Regions from separate parts of the Mycobacterium sp. D16R24 genome, predicted to be linked through region 1. Evidence: riboswitches for the same ligand, from Rfam matches in the RefSeq annotation. Region 1 holds a riboswitch; the other holds the start of a gene.
The links. Region 1 has a riboswitch for cobalamin ahead of metE (5-methyltetrahydropteroyltriglutamate--homocysteine S-methyltransferase). Riboswitches for the same ligand answer to the same signal wherever they lie in the genome.
Positions count from the first base shown of each region.

Region 1 (4,414 bases):
ATCGGCGCGGGGCAGCTGCTGGGCACCCGGCGTACCGCGCTGCATCCACTCGGGTCGCTCGACGACCATGCCTATGTGCTGGCCGACGCCCAGATCACCACGCTGGTCATCGACCCCACCCCGCAGTTCGTCGAGCGCGCCGCCGCCCTGGTGGAGAAGGTGCCTACGCTGACCCGCGTTCTGACACTCGGCCCGGTCCCCGCCGAGCTGGCCGAGGTTGGGCATGACCTGGTCGCCGCGGCCGCGGATCTTGCGGCGAAGCCGCTGGTGCCGGTCAACCTGTCGCCGGACCACATCAATGGCCTTACCTATACGGGCGGAACGACGGGTAAGCCCAAGGGCGTCATCGGCACCTCACAGTCGATTCTCACCATGACGCAGATCCAGCTGGCCGAGTGGGAGTGGCCGGAGCGCCCCAAATTCCTGATGTGTACCCCGCTTTCACATGCCGGTGCCGCGTTCTTCATGCCGACCCTGATGAAGGGTGGGTCCATGGTGGTGTTGCCCAAGTTCGATGCGGGCGCCGTGCTGGCCGCGATCGAAGAGCACAAGATCACGGCCACCATGCTGGTGCCCTCGATGATCTACGCGCTGATGGACCATCCGGATTCACACACTCGCGACCTGTCCTCGCTGCAGACCGTTTACTACGGCGCCTCGGCCATCAACCCGGTGCGGCTGGCGGAGGCCATCGAGCGGTTCGGGCCGATCTTTGCGCAGTACTTCGGACAGTCCGAGGCGCCGATGGTGATCAGCTACCTGGCCAAGGGTGATCACGATGCCCAGCGGCTCTCCAGCTGCGGCAGGCCCTCGGCATTCCTGCGTACCGCGCTGCTCGACGACAACGACCAGCCGGTGAATCAGGGCGAGCCCGGCGAGATCTGCGTGGCCGGACCGTTGGTGGCGGGGGGCTATTGGGAACTGCCCGAGCAGACCGCCGACACCTTCAAGAACGGCTGGCTGCGTACCGGCGATATCGCGCGCGAGGACGAGGACGGTTTCTGGTTCATCGTCGACCGCACCAAGGACATGATCGTCACTGGTGGTTTCAACGTGTTCCCCCGTGAGGTGGAAGATGTTGTCGCCGAACATCCTTCGGTGGCGCAGGTTGGTGTCATCGGGGTGCCCGACGAGAAGTGGGGCGAAGCGGTCACGGCAATCGTGGTGCTGCGTGCGGATGCCGACCGCAGCGGTGACGCGGTGTCCAAGATGACGTCCGAGATTCAGTCCGCAGTCAAGGACCGCAAGGGTTCGGTGCAGTCGCCCAAGCATGTGATCGTCGCCGATTCGCTGCCGCTGACCGCGCTCGGCAAGCTCGACAAAAAGGCACTGCGTCAGAAATACGCCACGGTCTAGTTCTGCGGCGAGAGGAGATTCCGCGCGCTCGTGTGGATGAACTCGCGTAGCCACGGCGCCGGCTCACCCTTGTCGGGGAGATGACGCCGCACCGCGGCGTAGGGCATATCGATCAGTGCGAACATAACCTTGTCGAGCACCTCGGTAGTGACTTCACCAAACTGCCGTTCGGCGAACTCGCGCAACGCCATGCGGACCCGCGAGTTCAGCGCCGTGAGGTCGGCGACGAGGGTGCCGGGCCAGTGCGCCACCAGATCGGCCTTCTCGTACTGGAGTAGCAACAGCGCTTCGTTACGGTTCGCCCCCGTCCAATCGAAGGCGTGATCGATGGTCGCGGAGAGGACCTCCTGAGCATTGGGCAATGCGAGCGCCGTGATAATCCCGTCCTGATAGCGGGCGATCGAACGCAGCCAGAGGCGGGCCATGAGCTCGTCGCGGCTGGAGAATCGGTGATAGATCGACCCCGAGGGCGCACCGAGGGTCCGTCCGATGGCGGCAGCCGTGGCTGCCGACGGCCCTCCCGTAGTCACCAGCCTCAGCGCCGCATCGAGAATGTCGTCGGCGGTGTACTGAGGCCTACGCCCCACGGTGCCGAACCATGCTCGTGCCCTGGGCGACCGCGACAAGCTTGGTGTTGCCGTCGTGGTCCTCGACGGATATCTCGCAGCGGCCCAGAGCCTTGGTGCGTCCGGCGCTCACCAGGGATGCGTCGGCGAGTAGGCGCACGCCGTCGCGGGCGGGTGACACGTACTCGATGGTGTATCCGCTGGTGACGATGTCGGCACCGAGACCGAGCCCGCACGCGTAGGTGATCGCGTTGTCGGCCAGGTAGCTCAGCACTCCGCCGTGAATGAATCCGCTCTGCTGGCGCAGCTCGTCGCGGATGTCCAGCGAGAGCTGCACTCCGGACTCGTCGATCCGGCTGATTGAGGTACCCAGGAGGCGACTGAATGGCTGGGCCTCGAGCACCTGTTGTGCCTGGTCACGTGTGATCACAATATTAGAGAATAGTCACTAATAACTGGATGGGCGAGCGTGCATATGATGTAAGGCGCAGCTGGTTTGTCAGTGTCGGCTTCGGTCGGTACTGGCATCGAGTGACGGTCCCCACGGGGCTGCCATGAGAGGGAACCCGGTGAGAATCCGGGACTGTCCCGCAGCGGTATGCAGGAACGATCGCCGTCATAAGCACTGGGAAAGCCACCAACGATCCTGGGAAGCGACGGCCCGTAGGAAAACCTGAGCCCGGGTAATGCCTGCAAGTCCGAAGACCTGCCAGTTGTGTCGGGTGCGCCGCGCCCGACGGATCATCGCCTCGCGGAATGGGCGTATGGCCGAATCGGTTTCAACCAGCACATTGCGTGCTGGTTACTCGGGCTCGGCTTGCTTGTCCTGGGCGGTGGCCACCACGCCGTAGACAGAGGACAGCATGACCACTCCATCATTCAAGGCAACCACGCTCGGTTCGGCGCGCATCGGCCCGCGTCGTGAGCTCAAACGGGCTACCGAACGCTACTGGGCCGGGCGCACCAGTCGTACCGAGCTTGAGACCGTCGCAGCCGGGCTTCGGCGCGACAACTGGTCCGCACTGGCGGCCGCCGGGCTCGACTCCGTCCCGGTGAACACCTTCTCGTACTACGACCAGGTGCTCGATACCGCGGTGCTGCTGGGAGCGCTCCCGCCCCGCGTCGCCGGCATTAGCGACGACCTCGACCGCTACTTCGCCGCCGCACGTGGCAATGACGATGTGACGCCGCTGGAAATGACCAAATGGTTCGACACCAACTACCACTACCTGGTGCCGGAGATCGGACCGGACACAAAGTTCACGCTCAACCCGACGAAGCTGTTCGGTGAGCTGAAAGAGGCTGCAGCCCTAAGTATTCTGGCTCGACCGGTTGTCGTCGGCCCCATCACTTTCCTTGCGTTGAGCAAGTCCGTCGACGGAGCCGGTGCACCCATCGAGCGCCTCGACGAGGTGGTATCGCTGTACGAGCAGCTGCTGGTGCAGCTTTCGGAGGCCGGGATTGGTTGGGTCCAGATCGATGAGCCCGTACTCGTCACCGACATCCTGCCGAACGGCCCGGAGCTGGCCGAGCGGGTGTACGGCCGCCTCGGCACCGTTGCCGACCGGCCCGCGATCTTCGTCGCGAGCTATTTCGGGGACCTGGGTGCCGCACTCCCGGCCTTGGCCCGCACCCCGATCGAGGCGATCGGTATCGACCTGGTCTACGGGTCGGCATCGGGCATTGCCTCGGTGCCGGAGCTGGCCGGAAAGACCGTTGTGGCCGGTGTTGTCGATGGCCGAAACATCTGGCGCACCAACCTGGAGTCTGCGCTGGGCACCCTCGGAACGCTCGTGGGATCGGCAGGCGCGGTGGCGGTCTCGACATCGTGCTCGACGCTGCATGTGCCCTACTCGCTGGAACCGGAGACCGAACTCGATGACCAGCTGCGCAGCTGGTTGGCTTTCGCTGACGAGAAGGTCAAGGAAGTCGTGGTGCTGGCGCAGGCACTGGGCGAGGGGCGCGATGTTGTTGCCGCGGAGTTCGCGGCGTCGAATGAGGCCGTCGAATCTCGCAAGACGGATCCGCGTCTCAACAACGGTCAGATTCGTGCTCGGCTGGATTCGATTCTGGCGATAGGTGTTTCACGCGGCGATGCCGCAGAGCGCCGTCGTAGTCAGGACGAGCGGCTGAAGCTGCCCGAGTTGCCGACTACGACGATCGGGTCGTTCCCGCAGACCGTCGAGATCCGCAAGGCGCGACAGGCCCTGACCAAGGGCGAGATCGACGACGCCGAGTACGTGCGACGGATGCGTGCCGAGGTCGCCGATGTCATTGCGCTACAGGAGAAGCTTGGCCTGGACGTGCTGGTGCATGGCGAGCCGGAACGCAACGATATGGTGCAGTACTTCGCCGAGCAGCTGGATGGTTTCTTCGCCACACAGAACGGCTGGGTTCAGTCGTACGGCAGCCGCTGCGTACGCCCGCCGATCCTGTATGGCGATGTAGCGCGACAGAACCCGATGACCGTCGAGTGGGCCACCTACGCTCAG
Region 1 covers NZ_MAEV01000031.1:36,597-41,010, forward strand. The annotation lists gene fadD8 (fatty-acid--CoA ligase FadD8) at 1-1,356, shown strand, start outside; gene B4383_RS23145 (TetR/AcrR family transcriptional regulator) at 1,353-1,943, opposite strand; gene B4383_RS23150 (PaaI family thioesterase) at 1,933-2,352, opposite strand; cobalamin riboswitch at 2,428-2,651, shown strand; gene metE (5-methyltetrahydropteroyltriglutamate--homocysteine S-methyltransferase) at 2,786-4,414, shown strand, end outside.

Region 2 (4,414 bases), on a different contig from region 1:
TTGAGGTCGTGCAGAGCGGCGATGATCGTGATGCCCAGCATCTGTGCCGAGCTGAGTATCGAATACTGATGGCGGACATCCAGATGATTGGTGGGCTCGTCCAGCACCAAGACACGCGGTTGCTGTGCGAGGGCGCGAGCGATGAGAACCCGTTGGCGTTCCCCGCCCGAGAGGGAACTGAACGTGCGGTCGGCCAGCGCTGTCACATCCGCAGTCTCGGTCGCCTCCGCGCAGATGCGCCGGTCCTGTTCCGAGGTGCTGCGCAGGGATGTGCCGTGCGGCAGCCGGCCGGTGGCGACCACTTCTGCGGCCGTGAAATCAAAATCCAAGGACATGTCCTGAGTCAGCGCCGCCACCTGACGGGCGTTCTCCCGCATGCTGATGGCCCGTACTGACACGCCGCTGACCGCTACGTCGCCGGTGGTGGGAGTGAGCGCGCGGTACAGGCAGCGCAGGGTTGTCGACTTGCCGCTGCCGTTGGGGCCGACGATTCCCACGAACCCCCCGGGCGCGACCTGCATGTCGATGCTGGAGACGATCCGGTTGCCCGCGATGTCGACCGACACGCTTCGGTAGGTGACGTCCATCAGCCGACAGCCCCCGCAGACATCGCGCGCCGGCGTATCAATCCGACGAAGGCCGGTACTCCGACGGCTGCGGTGATCGCGCCCAGCGGAAGCTCCTGGGGCGGAATCATGGTCCTTGCAACGAGATCGGCGGCGACGAGGAAGCACGCGCCCAGTACCGGAGCCACGATCAAGACTCGGCGGTGGTCCGCGCCGACCAGCAGCCGTGCCGCGTGCGGAATGACCAGTCCCACGAACCCGATGGCTCCGCAGATGGAGACAAAACATCCGGTCATGGCGGCTGACAGCACGAACAGTGCCACCCGGAATCGCCCGGCGTGCAGGCCCAGCGACGCGCTCACCTCGTCGCCCATGGACAGGGCGTTGAGTTGGCGGGCCAGCCCCGCGACGCAGACGAACCCGATCACGGTCGCCGCGAGCGCCACCGGAACCTTGTCCCAGGACGACGCCCCCAGGCTGCCGAGCAGCCAGAACATGACGCTGCGCGCCGCTTCGCCGTTCGGCGCCAAGAACACCAGTACGGTCGTCACCGCGGACAGTCCGTAGCCCACTGCGGTGCCCACCAGAACAAGTCGCAGCGGCACCAAACCCTGTGGTGTACGAGCGATTTGGTACACGAGTGCGGTCGCGGCGAGGGCGCCGAGGGACGCGGAAAGTGACAGCGCGTAGGCGCCAAAGGTGCCGAGCACCCCATAGACCACCACTGCAGTGGCGCCCACCGAGGCCCCCGACGAGATGCCGAGAACGTACGGATCGGCCAGGGCATTGCGGACCATCGCCTGCACGAGAACGCCCACCACCGCCAGTCCGGCGCCGACAAGGATCGCGAGAATCACCCGAGGCAGCCGGGACTCGATGACGATCCGGTAGTTCGCCGCGTCGGCGGCCCGAACGGACCCGCCCGTGGCGCCGACCCAGAGGAAGTGCAGACAGTCGCGCCAGGGCACGTCGGCAGTACCGAACGCGAGCCCACCGACCGAAAGCAGTACCAGTGCCACCAGGCCACCGGCCGCCGCGAGGACCACCGGCCGCTCGTGTTGTGCTGCGGGCATCGGTCTTCCTGCGTCGTCGGGTCGCCGACAGCGGGGCATGACGGATACGCCAAGTCAGGCACTACCCACCAGGCGATCCCTCGGCACTGGCGAATGACCGCACCGGGTGGTGCGGCCGCGTTGGCAGGTCTTCGGACTCGTGGACACGAGGCCTTGCGGGCCTCACCTACTGGCGGCTGCTTCCCGGGCCTTGGCCCAGTGCTCTTTGGTGCCGCTGTCGTTTCCACATACCGCTGCGGGGCAGTTCCGGATTCACGCCGGATTCCCTCTTGCGATCTCCGGGAGCACTTCCCTGGCGCTCTCGGAGAAACCAATGCGGGGCCAAAACTATCACTCGAACGCGCAGCCCAGCCGCGTCGACTAAGCTCAACTCGTCCTTCGACAGGACGGGAACCTGGTGTAATCCCAGGACGGTCGCGCCACTGTGAGAGTCAGACCCCGCCGTCGACAAGAACAGATCGGGACGCGGTATCCCGAAAAGGAGCAACATGGCACACACAACGTCCGCCAGCCATCCGGTTGCGGTGTCGATTCCCCAGGCCGCGCTGTGGTTGAGCGTGACCACCCTCCTGGGGCTGCTCGCCTATTACTTCATCGGCATCGACCAGGGTGCGGTGTCGATCTTCGGCAGCGACATGCACGTTCACGAGTTCGTGCATGACGCCCGCCACCTGCTCGGCTTCCCCTGCCACTAGCAGCGGGCCGAATACATGGAAAAGTCAATAATTCTGCGCGGCTTAGGTTTCGGCGCACTGGGTGGCCTGCTGTCCTTCATCTTCGGATGGATCTTTGTGGAGCCCGTCATCAACAGGGCGATCGCCTATGAGGAGGGCAGAGGCGAGGCGCAGGGCGTGCTCGACGAGGCCGCCGGTATCCACGCCCATCACGAGGGCGCGGAGCTGTTCAGTCGCTTCGCACAGGCCAATGCGGGCCTGGCGCTCGGTGTCATCGGATTCGGAATCGCGATGGGCGCGCTGTTCGCGGTGACGTACGTGGTGGCGATCGGCCGGGTCGGCAATCTGAGCCCGCGCGCGCAGGCGCTCGCCGTTGCGGGCGGGCTGTTTCTGGTGCTGTATGTGGTGCCGTTCCTGAAGCTCCCGGCTAACCCGCCTGCGGCGAGCGCCGAGGGCACCATCAAGGAGCGCACCGGGTACTTCGTGCTGATGATCCTTGTCGCCGCGATCGCGTTGGCAGTGGCGCTGTGGGTGGGTCGAAAGCTCTCCGAGCGGGTCGGTACCTGGACGGCCACTCTTGTTGCCGCCGCCGTGTTCATCGTGCTGGTCGGACTCGTCATGGCTGTGACACCGGGATTTGTCGAGGCGCCGCAACCGCTGCTCGATGCCGACGGGAAGATCGTCTATCCGGGCTTCCCGGCGCACGATCTGTATCTGTTCCGGCTGTACTCGTTCACTACGCAGGCGATTATGTGGGCGACGATCGGTCTCGGGTTCGCGACGGTTATCGGGCGTAGGCCCGTCAATGCGGAGACGTCCGTCACCGGCTAGCTAGCCGCATGTGACGGTCTTCGCGCGGGCGCTTATCGGGGTGTGACGGTCTTCGCGCGGGCGCTCATCGGGGTGTGACGGTCTTCGCGCGGGCGCTCATCCCAGCTTCTTGAAGACGCCCTTGGCCAGGCCGATGACCCATCCGGCCGCACCGGGGCCGAATGCGCGATCCCAATTCAGCTGGAAACTCACGACATACGGCTGGCGGTTGCGATCCTCGGCGTACCAGCTGAATGTCAGGTCGCCGGGCAGGTTGCCACCCTTAGCGCCGATGTAACGCCAGTTCTCGCTGTGCAGATCGATACCGGGTTCTGCTGACAGGATGCCGCGAATCGGAGCCGCCGGGCCGACGGCGACCTTCTGCAGTGCCGCGTGGACCCGGCAGATGTCTTCGGCGCTGCCGTACCACTCGATGCCGAATTTCGATGCGGGCGTGGTGGTCCGGTCCGGATCCAGCTTGTAGTCGTGGGTGTCGGCTTCGGAGAGCATCTGCCCGCGCTGGGCCGGTGTCGTGGCGTCCTTCCATTGCTGGCGGACGTCGGGTATTCCCCACCCGATGTTGAACAGCTCATGCATGGTGGGGAAGGGGGTCATCGATGCCGGGTCATGGTGCCCGCCGTCGGCAAGGGCCTTTTCTATCGCCTGCCGACCGAGGCGGTTGATCAGCATGTCTGTACCCATGTTGTCGCTCACCGAGATCATCTTCTGGGCGGCGGTGCGCACCGACACCGTGGAGCCCGTGGGGAGCTTGTCCATCGAGCTTCCGAGCGCCTTGCCGCGATCGGTGACGGTGAGTTGGTCATCCCAGGTGAGGGTGCCCGCATTGATGGCGGTACCGGTGGCCAACAGCACGTAGAGCTTGAAAACCGAAGCCAGCGGCATGGGTTCGGAGGTATTGGTTCCGGCGACCTGCTCGCATTGACCGTTGACGATCTTGGACGCCCGGTAGGAGTAGCGGCCGCCCGATGCTGACAGCACGGTGTCGACGTCGGACCAGTCGGCGATGGTGGGGGGCTGCTGATACGGAACCAGCCTGTCGACATCCCCCTTGTTGTTGGTGCGCAGCCCGATATCCACATTGGCGCCATAAGGCGCGATCAGGTGGACGGTGGAGCTATTGGCCGCCAGGTCCACGGAGCTCACCTTGTATGGGCGGTCGACCCACAGCTTGGTCATGATCTCGGTGTAGTCGTCGACCTTGTTGGCGGCGGCGAGCGTCGCCACGCCCTGCTTACCGATCGGCCAGTTGGAGTTCAACATGTCGATCAGC
Region 2 covers NZ_MAEV01000022.1:77,637-82,050, forward strand. The annotation lists gene B4383_RS19235 (ABC transporter ATP-binding protein) at 1-587, opposite strand, end outside; gene B4383_RS19240 (iron ABC transporter permease) at 587-1,639, opposite strand; cobalamin riboswitch at 1,744-1,969, opposite strand; cobalamin riboswitch at 1,975-2,099, shown strand; gene B4383_RS19245 (CbtB-domain containing protein) at 2,128-2,334, shown strand; gene B4383_RS19250 (CbtA family protein) at 2,350-3,144, shown strand; gene B4383_RS19255 (serine hydrolase) at 3,241-4,414, opposite strand, start outside.
Region 2: another riboswitch for cobalamin. It lies ahead of B4383_RS19245 (CbtB-domain containing protein); the one in region 1 lies ahead of metE (5-methyltetrahydropteroyltriglutamate--homocysteine S-methyltransferase).